DNA from 3 places in the Lacimicrobium alkaliphilum genome. Region 3 is predicted to be linked to each of the others. Evidence: predicted binding sites of a transcription regulator. Region 3 holds the regulator's gene; each other region holds the start of a gene.

The links. The regulator FNR, encoded in region 3, switches genes on or off when oxygen is low (the NO sensors DNR and NnrR bind a similar motif). The targets are predictions, from matches to a motif close to TTGATCTAGATCAA.
Region 1: a site for FNR is predicted at 2,814-2,827, ahead of AT746_RS06825 (nitrate reductase subunit alpha). Genes of this name have one in related genera too.
Region 2: a site for FNR is predicted at 1,623-1,636, ahead of ubiT (ubiquinone anaerobic biosynthesis accessory factor UbiT). Genes of this name have one in related genera too.

What each region holds. Positions count from the first base shown of each region.
Region 1 covers NZ_CP013650.1:1,500,865-1,506,486, forward strand. Annotated here, with positions in the region: gene narL (two-component system response regulator NarL) at 1-413, opposite strand, end outside; gene AT746_RS06820 (ATP-binding protein) at 775-2,610, opposite strand; gene AT746_RS06825 (nitrate reductase subunit alpha) at 2,950-5,622, shown strand, end outside.
Region 2 covers NZ_CP013650.1:1,527,142-1,532,763, forward strand. Annotated here, with positions in the region: gene AT746_RS06940 (HPP family protein) at 1-20, opposite strand, end outside; gene AT746_RS06945 (bacteriohemerythrin) at 226-636, opposite strand; gene AT746_RS06950 (hemerythrin domain-containing protein) at 668-1,090, opposite strand; gene ubiT (ubiquinone anaerobic biosynthesis accessory factor UbiT) at 1,083-1,568, opposite strand; gene ubiU (ubiquinone anaerobic biosynthesis protein UbiU) at 1,694-2,689, shown strand; gene AT746_RS06965 (U32 family peptidase) at 2,699-3,574, shown strand; gene AT746_RS06970 (nitrate/nitrite transporter) at 3,671-5,622, shown strand, end outside.
Region 3 covers NZ_CP013650.1:2,121,954-2,127,575, forward strand. Annotated here, with positions in the region: gene AT746_RS09670 (heavy metal translocating P-type ATPase) at 1-2,162, shown strand, start outside; gene ccoS (cbb3-type cytochrome oxidase assembly protein CcoS) at 2,159-2,338, shown strand; gene AT746_RS09680 (sulfite exporter TauE/SafE family protein) at 2,328-3,014, shown strand; gene fnr (fumarate/nitrate reduction transcriptional regulator Fnr) at 3,099-3,830, shown strand; gene uspE (universal stress protein UspE) at 3,951-4,883, shown strand; gene AT746_RS09695 (DUF4112 domain-containing protein) at 4,895-5,236, shown strand; gene ttcA (tRNA 2-thiocytidine(32) synthetase TtcA) at 5,331-5,622, shown strand, end outside.

The DNA.
Region 1 (5,622 bases), 620 kb from region 3:
AGGATCTCTGCCAGTTTCGGACTCATCACCATCTTGCCCAGTGTCGCTTCCTTGATCTTGGCAATAATGTCTTCCGGCTCCATATCCTTTAACAGATATCCATCAGCGCCGAGGCGAATGGCCTCCACCACATCTTCGTCGTTATCGGAAACGGTGAGCATAATAATACGTGCATCGACGCCGTTATCGCGCAGCGCCTTAAGGGTCTGCAGCCCATCCATGCCCTGCATGTTCAGATCCAGCGTAATCAGATCAGGGTCGAGTTCACTGGCCATTTCAATGGCCTGCTGGCCGCTGCCAGCCTCGCCGACCACCTCAAGATCCTCTTCCAGCTCAATCAGTTGTATCAGGCCTTTTCGCAGCAGTGGATGATCATCCACCATCAACAATTTTGCCGGGGTTTCGTTAAACATATTCTGGCTGTCCTTGAGTTATGGATACTCTTACTGTCCGTCAGGGTATTACCTTCTCTGGCCGATGCCAACTCTCTACAGGGAGTAGCTTTTACCCATTAGTGGTTAGTAGGGCGCCATATAGTTTAAATAAACAACACCAGCAAGAGTTCAAAAAGCGCGCAGGCAAGGCAAATTTTTGAAGGTTTAGTGGGCCTAAATCAAGAAAATTTGCCGCCGGATGCGTGCTTTTTGGGCCTCGCCCTAAAGAAGCGCCTGAAAAAGCCCCACTCTTCGTTCTGGCTGCTTGAAATAGTGTCGCTATTCCTGCGCAACCACGCCTTGATTGAAACTTTTTCAGGCAGCTCTGGTGTTTGTTTATTTAAACTATATGGCGCTCTAGCTCCTGAGTCTGACTAAAGCAGGCCGGGCGAAAGGTAAAACTGATTTCGGTGCCGCCATCAGCGGGCTGACTGATATTCAGTTGTCCACCGAGACTGCGCGCCCGTTCCATCATAATGGCCAGGCCATAGTGGTTTAGTTTTCCTTGTGGATCGCTGATCCCCACGCCATTGTCACGAACACAGAGTTGTACCTGTTTATCGTCTTCCCCCTGAGCGGTAATGGAGACATGAACCCTGGAGCCCTGAGAGTGATGAATGGCATTCTGACAAGCTTCGCGGGTTATTTGCAGCAGGTGAATCTCTTCATTTGGCGAAAAGGGGATGTTGCCTGCATTAAAATGCAGTATCAGTTGCATGTTGTCGGTACGACTCTGCAATTGTCCTAAACTCTGTTGCATGGCACTTTGCAGATCCTGGCCATCCATTTTCAGCCTGAAGGTGGTCAACAGCTCCCGCAGCTCACGATAGGCGGAATTTAACCCCAGTTTCAGCTCATCAATAACAGGTTCGACTTTATTGATGCCATCGGGCTGGCTGAGGATCTTCTGTAATCTCGCTACCTGAATCTTCAGATAAGACAAGCCCTGCGCCAGAGAATCATGCAGCTCACGGGCAATCACATTACGTTCATGCATCAATACCAGTCTGCGTTGCTGTTCCTGTTGGCTGCGCAGGCTCAGGCTGACTGCAATTTGCTCTGAGACTGAGCGGAATAATTGCTCCTGCCAGCTTTGCAATGTTTGCCCTGGCATCATTTCACACACCAGCACCCCGTAATTTTCTCCCGCGTGAACCAATGGAAAACTGACACTGTCAGGGGTTTGCGGGGTCTGATTCAGACAATCATCACAGCTTTGCTGGATACAGCGCAACGGCATAACCTTGTCGCGGCTGGGAATATGTTCATAGGGCTTATTTCCGGCTACGGTCATCAGGCATAGATCCACATCTTTTACGCTGGTGACGGCCACCAGTTTATTCAGCAGATGTTTAAAATTCGGGGGATTATCTGAGGCGCTGTGTAACTCCCGGGTAATGTCGTAGAGCATTTCCAGCGCGGCATTGCTGCGCTCCAGATCGGCCGTTTTGGCTTTGACCCGCTGCTCCATGGTGCTGTGAGATCGGCTGATGGCCTCGCTCATATGATTCAGGGTATGGCCGAGCAGGGAGAGTTCGTCTTTACCGCTGTCACTGGCCCTTCCGGTAAAATCACCACGGCCGATTTGCCGGGCGATATGAGTGAGTTGTGCCAGCGGGTGCTTGATATAGTGGTTCAGAATAAACATGGCGATGATCATCAACAGCGCCATAGCCAGTAACGCCAGTCCCTGAATCAACCTGATTCTGGCGATATTCCGTTCCGCATGGCGTTGATACTGGCTGACCAGCACTTCCAGTTTCTGTACAAAGCGATCCACCGCCTGTCTGATTTCAGTGTTAGGTATGGGTTTACTGATGGCTACTTCAAACAGCGGTTTAAGTTCATGGTTCCAGTGATGTTGCACGCTCTGATAAGCCAGGCTCAGTTCACTGGTGTGATCCTGTGTACCTGAGGTCAGGGTGTTGGATGAGAGCCTGCGTTCCAGTTCTGCCAGTTCGCGGCGTGCAGTCTGAGCGTCATTCTGCTGGATGGTGTTCAGCAGACGGTAGCTTTGCATCCTTATCGAACCTGAGACATTGACCGCATAGGCATCCTGTTCGGCACTGTCACTGATAAACACCGAACTGGTCATACTCAGTACCGCCAGCATGCTGATGGCAAACATCAGCAGGCCGATGCGATAGACGATAGAGCGATTTAACTTACTGAACATTCATAATTCCAAAAAATGGGCGGATCTGGTCATACAGACAGTTCCTTGGGAGTACCTCTAAGATTACGTGGCAGTGATTTCATCCACATCAATCATGGTCAGGTACCCTGCAAGCCCTTATTTTAACGTTTTTATCCCTTGTCAGACCCTACCTCTAAGGTGGTAGGCCTTCCAGTGTAGCCTATTCGGGCCCCATTGCGCTGTTGATACAGATCAATTTAACTGAATGCCAAGCCCTTAATATCGGCCACATACCCAAGTGACCTCAACAGTTACCCAAATGACCAGTAGGGGTGTATCACATTTACACCTGCAACCATTATAAAATAGGAGTCCGGCATGAGTCAGTTTCTGGACAGGCTGAAATACTTTAAACATATCAAAGGTGAGTTTGCCGGCGGCCTCGGCGTGACCACAGATGAAAACCGACAGTGGGAAGAGGGTTACCGGCAGCGCTGGCAACACGACAAGATCGTGCGCTCGACTCATGGGGTTAACTGCACCGGCTCCTGCAGCTGGAAAATTTATGTCAAGGACGGTCTGGTCACCTGGGAAACCCAGCAGACAGATTATCCCCGCACTCGCCCTGATCTGCCTAACCACGAGCCCAGAGGCTGTCCCCGCGGTGCCAGTTATTCCTGGTATATCTACAGCGCCAACCGGCTCAAATATCCTAAGGTGCGCAAGCGTCTGGTCAAGCTGTGGCGTCAGGCAAAGCTTAAGCACCGGGATCCGGTATTAGCCTGGGCGTCTATCGTAGAAGACCCGGCGAAGGCCAAAGAGTACAAGCAACAGCGCGGTCTCGGCGGTTTTGTGCGTGCCGACTGGAACGAAGTTAACGAGATTATTGCTGCATCCAATGTGTACACGGCCAAAACCTATGGGCCGGACAGGATCACCGGTTTTTCACCGATCCCGGCCATGTCGATGGTGTCTTATGCCGCCGGTGCCCGCTATTTATCACTGATCGGCGGTAACTGCCTGAGCTTCTATGACTGGTATTGTGATCTGCCTCCTGCTTCGCCACAGGTCTGGGGTGAACAGACCGACGTACCGGAATCGGCGGACTGGTACAACTCCAATTATATTATCTGCTGGGGCTCCAATGTGCCCCAGACCCGCACCCCTGATGCTCACTTCCTGACCGAAGTGCGTTACAAGGGTACCAAGGTGATAGGTATCACGCCGGATTACTCTGAAGTGGCCAAGCTTACCGATCAGTGGCTTGCACCCAAACAGGGTACCGATGCGGCACTGGCGATGGCCTTCGGTCATGTGATCTTGAAAGAGTTTTACGTGGACAAGCAGGTGGAGTATTTCACCGACTATGTGCGCCGTTATACCGATATGCCGATGTTGGTGATACTGGATGAGCATGAAGACGGTGGTTATACCCAGGGACGTTTCCTGCGCGCCTCGGATCTGGTCGACAATCTCGGTCAGCAGAATAATCCTGAGTGGAAAACCATTGCCGTCGATGAGCAAAGTGGCGAGCTGGTTTCCCCTAACGGTGCCATTGGCTATCGCTGGGGTGAAGAGGGAGAAAATGTTGGTAAGTGGAACCTGAAGCAGCAGGACGGTGACAGTGGTAAAGATGTCAGTCTGACCCTCAGTCTTAAGGAAAAGCATGATGACATCGTAGCGGTTAACTTCCCCTATTTTGGTGGTAAAGAACACGAATACGGTTATTTCCAGCATACCAGCCATGAGGCGGTGATCCCCCGCAAAGTGCCGGCGAAAACCCTGACACTGGCCGATGGCAGTAAAGTGAAAGTGGCCTGCGTATTTGATCTCACGCTGGCCAACTACGGGGTGGAAAACGGCTATAAGGATCCTAACTGTGCCTCAGATTTTGATCAGGATCTGCCCTATACCCCGGCCTGGCAACAGGCTATCACCGGGGTTAAACCTGAGCATGTGATCAAGGTCGCCCGGGAGTTTGCCGACACGGCGGCCAAGACCAGAGGCCGCTCGATGATCATCGTCGGTGCCGGTATGAACCACTGGTACAACATGGACATGAATTACCGTGGCCTGATCAATATGCTGATCATGTGTGGTTGTGTCGGCCAGAGTGGTGGTGGCTGGGCCCATTATGTGGGGCAGGAGAAACTGCGTCCGCAAACAGGCTGGACACCACTGGCCTTTGCCCTGGACTGGCAGCGTCCGCCCCGGCATATGAACGGTACGTCATTCTTCTACAACCATTCGGATCAATGGCGTTACGAAAAACTGCATATGCAGGAGGTGATATCACCGCTGACCAATAAGGACAAATGGACCGGCTCCATCATTGATTACAATACCCGTGCAGAACGCATGGGCTGGCTGCCTTCGGCGCCGCAACTGGGCACCAATCCCCTCAATCTGTGCAAAGAGGCCCAGGAAAAGGGCATGGATCCCAAAGATTATGCGGTGCAGCAGCTTAAATCCGGCGAGCTGGAATTCGCCTGTCTGGATCCTGACAATCCGCAGAACTATCCGCGCAACATGTTTATCTGGCGCTCTAATTTGCTCGGCTCTTCGGGCAAGGGCCATGAATATATGTTGCGCCATTTACTCGGTACCAAACATGGCTTGCTGGGTAAGGATCTGGGTGAAGAGGGAGATGAGAAGCCAGAAGACGTGAAGTGGAATGACGAAGCCCCAGAGGGCAAAATCGATTTGCTGGTAACGCTGGATTTTCGTATGTCCACCACCTGCCTGTATTCCGATATCGTGCTGCCCACGGCCACCTGGTATGAAAAGGACGATCTTAATACCTCGGATATGCACCCCTTTATTCATCCGCTTTCCAAGGCGGTGGATCCGGTGTGGGAGTCACGCAGTGACTGGGATATTTTCAAAGGCGTGGCGAAGAAGTTCTCCGAGCTCTGCGAAGGCCATCTGGGTGTGGAAAAAGACCTGGTGACCATTCCCATGCAACATGACAGCCCAGGTGAACTGGCGCAGCCCTTTGGCATCAAGGCCTGGTGGAAGGACGAGTGTGACCTTATCCCCGGTAAAACCGCG
Region 2 (5,622 bases), 590 kb from region 3:
TGCCAGAAAAGCCCTTTCATTTATACCCGCTTACATGATGATAAGAACGGCGATTATACGGATGTGCTGGTATAACACTAATGACCTTTTGTCATAACTTAACCCGCCGATCTTGTGGTGAACTTCGGCTATGGGTTTTAAGCTGGATAAGGCAGTAACCCAAATAAAGCCTGTTGTTTAGTTGACGGGTGCTCATCTGTCCATTGACATAAAAGCGTTTCAGGCTCAGCAGTTTGTAACCAGCTTGCTGTCACTGTGCAAAACATGGGACTGATACCAGTCAGCCAGTGAGCGGAGCTGGTCGGTTATCGACTCTACTGACATATCAACGCCGCTGTTCAGACGTTCGAGAAATGCGCTGAGCGCCTCCAGATAATGTTTGTGATGCAACAGGTGCAGGGTCTGCTCGTCTCGCGGCAGCCGGTAAAACAGCGTTTCTTCCTCGGCAAAATGACCTTCAGTTTGTTGGAGTAGTACTCTGGTAATCGAGATGATGGATTCGATATCCCCGCCTCGGTGAATCAGGTCATAGAGCTGATTCACCAGCCCGAAAAGCTGGTGATGTTGAGCATTAATGAGCTGATGTCCGCTCAGATTAAAATGTTCAGACCACTGCAGTAATTGATGGTCAGACATGGTTGTTATCTCCGGGCCCTGATAATTCGCCCTAGTAAATCGCCATCAGTATCTTCGCCGTATCGTCGTCAGACAGCACTCTGTCACAGACCGGATACAGGTTGAATTCATCATTTTCAAAATGATCATTGAGCATATATTCCAGCGACAGATCATCCTGAGAGGTGTCAACGCCTTTGTCCAGCAGGCCCTCAATCCAGTTTATCTGTTGCATTACCTGTTGATGCTCAGCCCGGGCTTTGTCAGTGGGGAAGCTCTTGCGGTTTGCGCTTTCCAGTGCCGGTAGCAGCAGATTTTCTTCCCAGCCAATATGTTCCTGCATACCGGCTTTGAATTTATCAAACAACTGACGGGCGTAGACCCCATCGCGGGCTTTATGACGACGATAGGCAATAAACAACAGCTCCAGTGCCTGATGATTGGTATTAAAAAAGTCCGTAATAAATTTATGCATGGGATGCCTCCTTAGGATCGAAGCGCCTGGCGTAGTATTGCAGTGGCCGGGCAAACAGTGCTGGTAGTGAGTCAAGCTCCAGGCTATCGAGCAGGTTTTTTACATACAGGCCCAGCTCGGTATCACCACTGATACACAACTTACGCTGGAAGAACAGCGTATCAGGGTCGACCTGCTGACAGGCCAGGGCCAGAAAATTCTCCAGCTCACCACTGATACAGGCATCTTCTTTGCCACACAAATGCACCTCCAGACGCTTGTCTCGCAGGCTGATAAACCAGCTTTTGGGGATGTCAGTGAGGGTGATTCTGATTACTTTGCCTGCCAGAAAATCCAGCTCCCCCTCATCAAGGGGCTGGTGTAGCGCCAGATTCAGTAATCTGCCGGCACAGGGCTGTTGTACCATTGCCGGTATCCTGCTCAGCAGTCTTACAGCGGGTCTGAGCAACGTAACGGGCTCTACAGGAAAGTTAATCATGGTTACCTCACATCATATTTAGCGATAGTTTAGTCAGCTTTAGCCCGCCTTTTTTTAATCTAAATCAATATTTGTGCAGATTGGTTTTGTAACAATTGCCGGGTATTTTTATCTGGAGCGCACTGATGGAGCTATTATGTCCGGCGGGCAGTATGCCGGCCCTGAAAAAGGCGGTGACTGAGGGTGCCGATGCGGTATATATCGGCCTCAAAGATGACACCAACGCCCGGCATTTTGCCGGTCTTAACTTTACCGGTGATAAACTCTCAAAAGCCGCAGATTACCTGCACCAGCATGGCAAAAAGCTGCACATTGCTATCAATACCTTTGCGCATCCGGACGGCTGGCGGCGCTGGCAATATGCGGTGGATAGCGCCGTTGATAATGGCGCGGATACCTTGATTCTGGCCGACCTGGCGGTGCTTGAGTATGCCTGTGATACCTACCCGCAACTGGATCTGCATCTTTCCGTGCAGGCCTCTGCCACCAACACAGTAGCAATCAACTTCTACCAGCAACAATTTAATGTCAGCCGGGTGGTGCTACCCAGGGTGCTGTCAATTCATCAGGTCAAACAACTGGCCCGGCAAACCACGGTGGAGCTGGAAGTCTTTGCCTATGGCAGCCTGTGTATTATGGCCGAAGGCCGCTGTTATTTATCTTCCTATATGACAGGTGAGTCTCCCAATACGGCCGGCGCCTGTTCACCGGCTTCTTTTGTGCGCTGGCAGGAAACCGAACAGGGGCTGGAGTCCCGGTTAAATGATGTGTTGATCGATCGTTACAAAAAACACGAAAACGCCGGCTATCCAACACTCTGTAAGGGCCGTTTTGAAGTGGAAGGTAATGTCTATCACGCCCTTGAAGAGCCTACCAGCCTGAATACGCTGGATTTACTGCCAGAGCTGATGCAGTGCGGTATCAGCGCGGTGAAGATCGAGGGGCGCCAGCGCAGCCCGGCCTATGTTGAGCAGGTGACCCGCATCTGGCGACAGGCCATTGATGCCTGTGCCCGTGACAGCGGTAATTTTAATCCACAACCGGCCTGGAATCAGGGCCTGCAAGCGGTATCCGAAGGCAGCCAGACCTCTTTGGGTGCGTATCACAGAAAATGGCAGTAGGAATCAATAATGCAGTATTCATTAGGCCCCATTCTGTATTTCTGGCCTAAAAATCAGGTGGAAGAATTTTATCAACAGGCGATGCAAAGCAGTGCCGATGTCATTTATCTCGGCGAAACCGTGTGCTCCAAGCGCCGGGAGCTGAAAACCAAAGACTGGGTGGCACTGGCGCGGGAGCTGGCCGGTAAAGGTAAACAGGTGGTGCTGTCCACCATGGCGCTGCTGGAAGCGCCTTCCGAAGTCAAAACCTTAAAAACCTATTGTGACAATGGCGATATTCTGATCGAGGCCAATGATGTGGGCGCCATTCAGTTGCTGTCAGAGCAGGGTAAGCCGTTTGTGGCAGGCCCGGCGATTAACTGTTACAGCCAGCACAGTTTACACCGTTTATTAAAGCTGGGGATGCAGCGCTGGGTGATGCCGGTGGAACTGTCCAGAGATTGGCTGCAAAACATACTGAGCGGCTGTGACGAGCTGGGGATCAGAAACCAGTTTGAAGTGGAAGTGTTTGGCTATGGCTATCTGCCTCTGGCTTATTCGGCCCGCTGTTTTACCGCCCGTTCCGAAAACCGCCCCAAGGATCAGTGTGAACTGTGCTGCATTAACTACCCCAACGGGCGTCTGACCCGCTCTCAGGAAGGGCAGGAGCTGTTTGTATTAAACGGTATTCAGACCCAGTCGGGCCAGTGCTACAACCTGATTAATGATCTTGCCGGTATGCACAATCTGGTGGACGTGGTGCGTTTAAGCCCCTTGTCAGCTGATACCCTGGACTGGCTGGAGAAGTTTCGGGCTAATAAGAACGGGCAATGCCCCCAAACAGTAGAGCGCGACTGTAACGGTTACTGGCACAGTATCGCCGGCATGAACCTGGCTACTCCATAGTAGGTATTCCTGTGTTCTGAGGCTGCCTCTTTATCTGTATAGAGGAGGCGGGCCGCTGTGCGTATGCTTTAACTTTACGCACAACGGAGCGCCAGCATGATCGAAGCAGGAAGTGTGGCACCGGCCGACCAGCGGCGTGCTCTGGGACTGAGCACTTTTGCTTTTACGCTGTGCTTTGCGGTCTGGACTATTTTTTCTATTTTGGGGATCCAGCTTAAGCAGGAGCTGGGCCTGTCGGATACAGAGCTGGGCCTGCTGATGGCAACCCCTATTCTGACCGGCTCAATCAGCCGTCTTTTTCTCGGTGTATTAACCGACAGGTTTGGCGGACGCTGGGTATTCGGATTATTGATGCTGCTCACAGCGGCGGCGGTGTTTCTGGTCAGCATTGCCACCAGTTATATTCTGTTGCTGATCGCTGCACTGGGCGTGGGCCTGGCGGGTGGTGGTTTTATTGTCGGTGTGGCCTATATCTCTGCCTGGTACGAGAAAGACAAGCAGGGCACTGCGCTGGGTATATTTGGCGCCGGCAATGTGGGGGCGGCACTGACCAATTTTGGAGCCCCTTTTCTGATGCTGGCCCTCGGTTGGCAGGGTACGGCTCAGATTTATGCGCTGGTGATAGGGCTGATGGGAATCGGCTTTATTCTGTTTGCCCGGGCCGACCCTGCCCATGGTCAGCGCCAGGCTGAGTCACCGACCCTGGCTGAACAGCTTTCGCCGCTTGTTGATATCCGCGTGTGGCGTTTTTCTCTCTATTACTTTTTTGTTTTCGGTGCCTTTGTGGCGCTGGCCTTATGGCTTCCCCATTATCTGATGGAGGTGTATGGTCTGGGTGTGGCAACGGCGGGGATCCTCGCGGCGCTATACACCATTCCTGCTTCCCTATTTCGTATTCTCGGAGGCTGGCTGTCAGATAAATACGGTGCCAGAACCGTAATGTACTGGACCCTGATTGCCTCGGTGATCTGTACCTTTATTCTCAGCTATCCGCCGACCGAATATCATGTCAGAGGCGTGGACGGCACCATTCGTTTTTCTCTGGAAACCTCTCTGGTCATGTTTGTGCTGCTGACCTTTGTGCTGGGCTTTTTTATGTCCCTTGGCAAAGCGGCAGTGTTTAAACATATTCCGGTTTACTACCCCGGGCATGTGGGTGTGGTCGGCGGTGTGGTCGGTATGGTGGGAGGACTCGGCGGATTTTTATTACCGTTGACCTTTGGCATGCTTAACGATGTGATTGGTATCTGGCAAAGTTGCTTTATGTTGCTGTTTGTTGTGGCCAGCGCGGCCCTGATCTGGATGCACTTCGCCATCACCGGCGCCCAGCGCCATGAAATGGGCAGGGGAGAGACCGTCAGAGATCTGCCTGAGATGTCGACACCGGATTCCTTTGTGCTTAAGCAGTGGGATCCCGAAGACAAGTCCTTCTGGGAAAGCAAAGGTAAGGCCATCGCCAGCCGTAATCTGTGGATTTCTATTCCCAATCTGTTTCTGGCCTTTGCGGTGTGGTCCATCTGGAGCATTTTGGTGGTAAAAATGCCGGCACTGGGCTTTAGTTACAGCTCCAATCAGCTGTTCTGGCTGGCTTCGTTACCGGCCTTATCCGGTGCCACTTTGCGTCTTTTTTATGGCTTTATGGTGCCTGTTTTTGGCGGTCGGCGCTGGACAGCGTTATCGACAGCCTCTTTACTGTTACCCTGTATCTGGATGGGCTTTGCCCTGCAGGATACTGACACGCCTTATCTGATCATGTTAATTCTGGCGCTGTTATGTGGCCTGGGTGGCGGTAATTTTTCCTCCAGCATGGCCAATATCAGCTTCTTCTATCCTAAGGGCGAAAAAGGTGCGGCGCTGGGGTTAAATGCGGGCCTGGGTAACCTTGGCGTATCGGGCTTGCAACTGGTTGGCCCGCTGGTTATTTCGGCCAGTGTATTTGGCTCTCTTGGCGGCGAGCCATTGATGGTCACCCTGAGTGAGGGCCAGCAACAACCCCTGTGGCTGCAAAACGCGGCCTTTATCTGGGTGCCGCTGATTATTCTGGCGTC
Region 3 (5,622 bases):
ATGATCAGCCGGAATTACAGGAAGAGTTCGTCACCACTGACGACAAACTCAGTGTCATCCAGCTTAGTATCGAGGGAATAAGTTGTGCGGCTTGCGCCTGGCTGATTGAAAAGAAGCTAAGTGTGTTAGCCGGAGTCGCTCAGGTGGGCGTCAATGCCAGTGCCAGACGGGCCCTTGTGCGCTGGGATCCGGCCAGGATTAACTTAAGCGATATTCTTGCTGCGATTGAGAAAATCGGGTATCACGCCCTGCCCTTTCAGCCACAGCAACATGAAGAGCAATTTAAACGTACCAGTCAGTCATTCCTCAAGCGAATGGGCCTGGCCGGGATAATGACCATGCAGGTTATGATGATTGCCTTTGCCTTGTATTTTGGGCTGTTTGGTAATCTTGATGACGATATTCGTCAGTTCCTGCACTGGGTCAGCCTGCTGCTGACCCTTCCGGTGGTGTTGATTTCCGGTGCCGGCTTCTACAGAGGCGCAATAAGAGCCCTGAAAGCCGCTACGGTAAATATGGATGTGCCCATCTCCATTGCTATCTGGGCGCTGTTTATTGCCAGTGCCAAAGCCACTGTACTGGAACAGGGGGAAGTGTTCTTTGAATCGGTGTGCATGTTTATCTTCTTGTTATTGATCAGCCGTTATCTTGAGCACCGATCCCGTCACCAGGCGGCGTTAATCTCCGCCAATATGAGCCAGTATGTTCCGGTTACCGCGCGCTTACTGAGCGAGGGAAAGACAACTGATTGTCTGGCCAAGATCCTCAAGGCCGGCCAGGTGGTGCTGGTGCGAAGTGGTGAAACCATTCCTGTGGATGGTGTTGTCACTCAGGGTAAAAGCTACGTGGATGAGTCCATGTTAACGGGAGAGTTTTCACCTGTGGTCAAACAAGCCGGGGATAAAGTCTATGGCGGCACCATTAATCAGCACAGCAGCCTGACACTGGAGGTGTCCCGGCCCCTTAAAGAAGCACTGGTGAATCAGATCCTGCGCTTGCAGGATCAGGCGCTGCTGAGTAAACCAGCCATTTCGCAGCTGGCCGACAAAGTAGCGCGCTATTTTGTGATGGCGGTGCTGTTAATAGCCGCCCTCACCTGGGGCTTCTGGACCTGGGTCGGAAATCCTGATGCATTCTGGATTACAGCCGCTGTGTTAGTGGCGACCTGTCCATGCGCTCTTGGGCTCGCTACCCCATCTGCCCTGACCTGTGCCATGGCCAGTCTGAACCGGCACGGATTATTGTTAAAGCGGGCGGATCTGCTTGAGACCATCACCAATATCAAGGTGCTGGCTTTTGATAAAACAGGCACCCTCACCCAGGGCCGTTTTAGTCTCAGTGCTGTGCACAATTTATCTGCTCACCCACAACAACATATTCTGTCTGTTGTCTGTGCAATAGAGCAACATTCTGAGCATCCTATCGCCCGGGCATTTGATGCCCCGACAACGGAACAGGTCAGTGATGTGGAAGTCAGGCCGGGATACGGCCTGTGCGCAACGGTTAACGGCACAGGCTACCGATTGGGGAGTGCCAGACTGATACGTAACAAGGTACCTGAAGATCTGCAGGGTTGTAATGTATTTCTGGAAAACGGAAACCAATTGCTGGCGGCCTTTACGGTGACAGACAGCCTCAGAGAGGATGCAACAGAGACGCTCAATCGGCTTAGTTCTTATGAGCGGGTTATTATCAGCGGTGATGCCGAAGAAAACGTACGCAGGATAGCCAATGAACTGACTATCGATGAGTATTATGCCCAGTGCTCTCCAGAGCAGAAGCTGCAGAAATTGCAGGCATTGCAGAAACAGGGTAAGTCGGTGATGATGATCGGAGACGGTATCAATGATACGCCGGTGATGGCTGCCGCCGATGTCTCCGTCGCCGTTGGTGGAGCCACAGATCTGGCTAAGAATGCAGCCGATATTATTCTGGTTACACCGAGTCTGGCCCTGCTGCCGGAGCTCTTTGCTATGGCCAGACTCACACGGCGCAAAATCATCCAGAATATGTGCTGGGCCTTAGGTTACAATATGGCGGTGTTGCCCCTGGCAGTGGCAGGCTATCTTACTCCCTGGATGGGGGTCATCGGCATGTCCCTGAGCTCGATACTGGTGGTAGCTAACTCTGTGCGATTATTAAATAAAGGGCCGCGTTCGTGAGCATTCTCTATATCCTGATCCCCATAGCTATCCTGCTGGTCACCCTGGCCGTGGTGGTATTTTTCTGGGCGGTTAAATCCGGCCAATTTGAAGATCTCGAACGTCACGGTACTAGCATTCTGTTTGATGAGGACAAACCAGAAGCCGATAAGGATAACAACCAAAATGAACGCTGAGTCGCTGTGGCTGGCGGCCTTGCTGATTGGCATGGCCGGCAGTGTTCATTGTGTGGCCATGTGTGGCGGTATCGTTGGTGCCCTGACCTTCTCCATTCCTGTACAAAAGTCTGCCCTGCCCTACATGTTGAGCTACCATGCCGGGCGAATCTTTAGTTACAGCATCGCCGGTGCAGTGACTGGCAGTTTGGGGGCGATATTCTCTCACCAGGTGAGTCATGGCCTGGTGGTACTGAATCTGTTCGGTGGCCTTTTTCTTATTGCGTTGGGACTCTATATCGGTGACTGGTGGAGGGGGCTGGCGATCCTTGAAAGGCTTGGTGGCAAAATCTGGAAACCGCTGGTGCCGCTGTCAAAAAAGTTTCTGCCTTTTAAGCATCCACTGGCAGCCCTGCCCTATGGCATTATCTGGGGCTGGCTACCCTGTGGCCTGGTGTATTCAACCTTATCCTGGAGCCTGGCCAGCGGCAGCGCATTCAACGGTGCGATGGTGATGGCCCTGTTCGGGCTGGGCACCCTGCCGGCGCTGATCAGTCTCGGCGTGGTCAGCCATAAGCTTAAGCCCTTACTGAGCCACAGGCTGACTAAAAAAATCATTGCCCTGTGCCTGCTGGGTTTTGGCCTGTATATGTTGTTGAACCAATTTGCGGGGCAAATTGAGACATACGTGCGATAAGACCTTAGTCTGCTGGTGAACAGTATCAAGTTAATGCTAAGCTGATACAGGAATAGTTTATTTATTGAGAGCTTTAGTCGCCTTATGAATCAGCATCGCGAATGTGCCATCAGTTGCCAGAATTGTAGTATCAGCCAGCTCTGTCTGCCGTTTACCCTGAACAGTAGTGAGCTGGACAAACTGGATAATATAATTCAGCGCAAACGGCCTTTTCAGAAAAATGACAAATTATTTCAGTCCGGTGATCCTCTGGGAAGTTTATTTGCGGTACGTTCAGGCTCGTTTAAGAGCTACGCCCTTGCCAGTGACGGAGAGGAACAGATAACGGCCTTCCATCTGCCCGGCGATATTATTGGTTTTGATTCAATCAACAACAAGGTTCACAAGACAGCCGCACAGGCATTGGAAACCTCAATGGTGTGTGAGATCCCGTTTCAGACTCTTGAGCAGTTGTCCGGCGATCTGCCACGACTGAGACAGCAGGTCATGCGAATGATGAGTAACGAAATTCAGTCGGATCAGGACATGTTGTTACTGCTGAACAAACGCACGGCCCATCAGCGACTGGCCTATTTCCTGACACAACTGGCAAATCGCTACCATCAGCGTGGATTCTCTGCCACTCAGTTCAGGCTCAGTATGACCCGGGCTGAGATTGGTAACTATCTGGGACTGACAGTAGAAACCATCAGTCGACTGCTTACCCGCTTTCAGAAGCTGGGTATGATCCAGGTGGATGGTAAGTTTATTACGCTGTTAAAGCCGGAATTACTTAAAGAAGCATTAGAAAGTCCGGTATTAGCTGGTAAAGATTAGCAGGCAGGGTTACTAAACCTTGATCTGAAACAAAAATGACTCCGTTTTTTACCTGATAGATTGGAAAAAAAGTTAGATTGTACATAGGCTTATAACATCTTTACTGAAAAGGGACAGAAGATGGTCAATTACAAGAAACTGTTGGTTGTTATCGATCCGACGACGGAAAAACAAAAAGCGCTGAATCGGGCCCTGTTAATCGCACAAAAGACCGGTGCCAGTATTACGGCCTTTCTGTCTATCTATGATTTTTCCTACGAAATGACCACCATGTTATCGGTTGATGAGCGTGAAACCATGCGCCAGGCCGTGGTGGATGACAGAACTGAATGGCTGACGGAACTGGTCAACGCTCAGGTAAAAGACAAGGATATCGCCATTGATGCCAAGGTGGTCTGGCATAACCGCCCTTATGAGAGCATCATCTATGAGGTGATCGACAACCATTATGATTTGGTTGTTAAGGGCACTCATGAGCATGGTGGCCTGAAATCGGTCATTTTCACGCCTACTGACTGGCATCTGATGCGTAAAGCACCTGTACCTGTATTGTTAGTTAAAGAACATGACTGGCCCGAACAAGGTAACATTCTTGCTGCGGTCAATGTGGGCACAGAGGATAAGGATCACCAGTCACTGAACCAGCAGGTGACCCATACAGCCCTGGCGTTTGCCCGAACCCTCAAGGGCCAGGTTAATCTGGTTAATTCCTACCCCGGTACGCCGGTAAATATTGCCGTAGAGATCCCTGAGTTTGATCCTTCCGATTTTAATGAATCGGTGAAAAAGCATCATATCGAGTCTATGCAGACATTTGCCAGCACCCACGGCGTGGCAGATGAACACTGTTTCGTCAAAGAAGGTCTGCCGGAAGACGTGATCCCTTCCATTGCCAAAAAGATCGATGCTGAGCTTGTGGTGCTTGGCACTGTTGGCCGTCATGGTATTTCTGCGGCGCTGATTGGCAACACTGCCGAGCATGTTATTGATGCACTGGATTGCGATGTATTGACCCTGAAACCGGAAGGCTTTATCAGTCCGATGCAAAAATAAGGGCTCTGTCATTGGCGCAGAAGGCATATCCTGCTGAGCTGAAAGCGGCGCAATACTGGGCCGAGCTGACAGACAGCAGGTTTTCAATTTTAGGTATTCGCTTCGGACTGGACTCGCTGGTTGGGCTGGTACCTTTTTTGGGTGATGCAATTATGCTATTGCCTGCACTGAGAATATTCTGGCTGGGCAGACAATTGGGCGTACCCTTTAGTATGCAGACACGTATGCTGTTCAATATTCTCCTCGATCTGCTTATAGGCTCAGTGCCTGTTATCGGTGATCTGTTCGACCTGCTGTTTAAGGCCAATCAGGCAAACTTCCGGTTGATAGAAAGCTGGTGGCAACAACAGTAGCACCAATCCGCATAGATAATTGCCCAGCAGCCGAATAGCTCCCTCAGGTTTATTTCGTTATAATCGCCGCCTGATTTTTACCGGGCAGATACTGATGGAATTATCCGGGCTGACAGCCAAACAAAAATACGGCTTTAACAAGCTGCAAAAGCGCCTGCGCAGGGGTGTGGGTAAGGCTATTGAAGATTTTAATATGATCGAAGATGGCGACCGCATTATGGTCTGCCTGTCAGGAGGCAAAGACAGTTACACGCTGCTTGATATTTTGTTGTATCTGCAACGCATTGCACCGGTCAAATTTGAGCTGATTGCGGTCAATCTGGATCAGAAACAGCCCGGTTTTCCTGCCCACGTACTGCCCGAATATCTGAGCCAGCTTGGCGTTA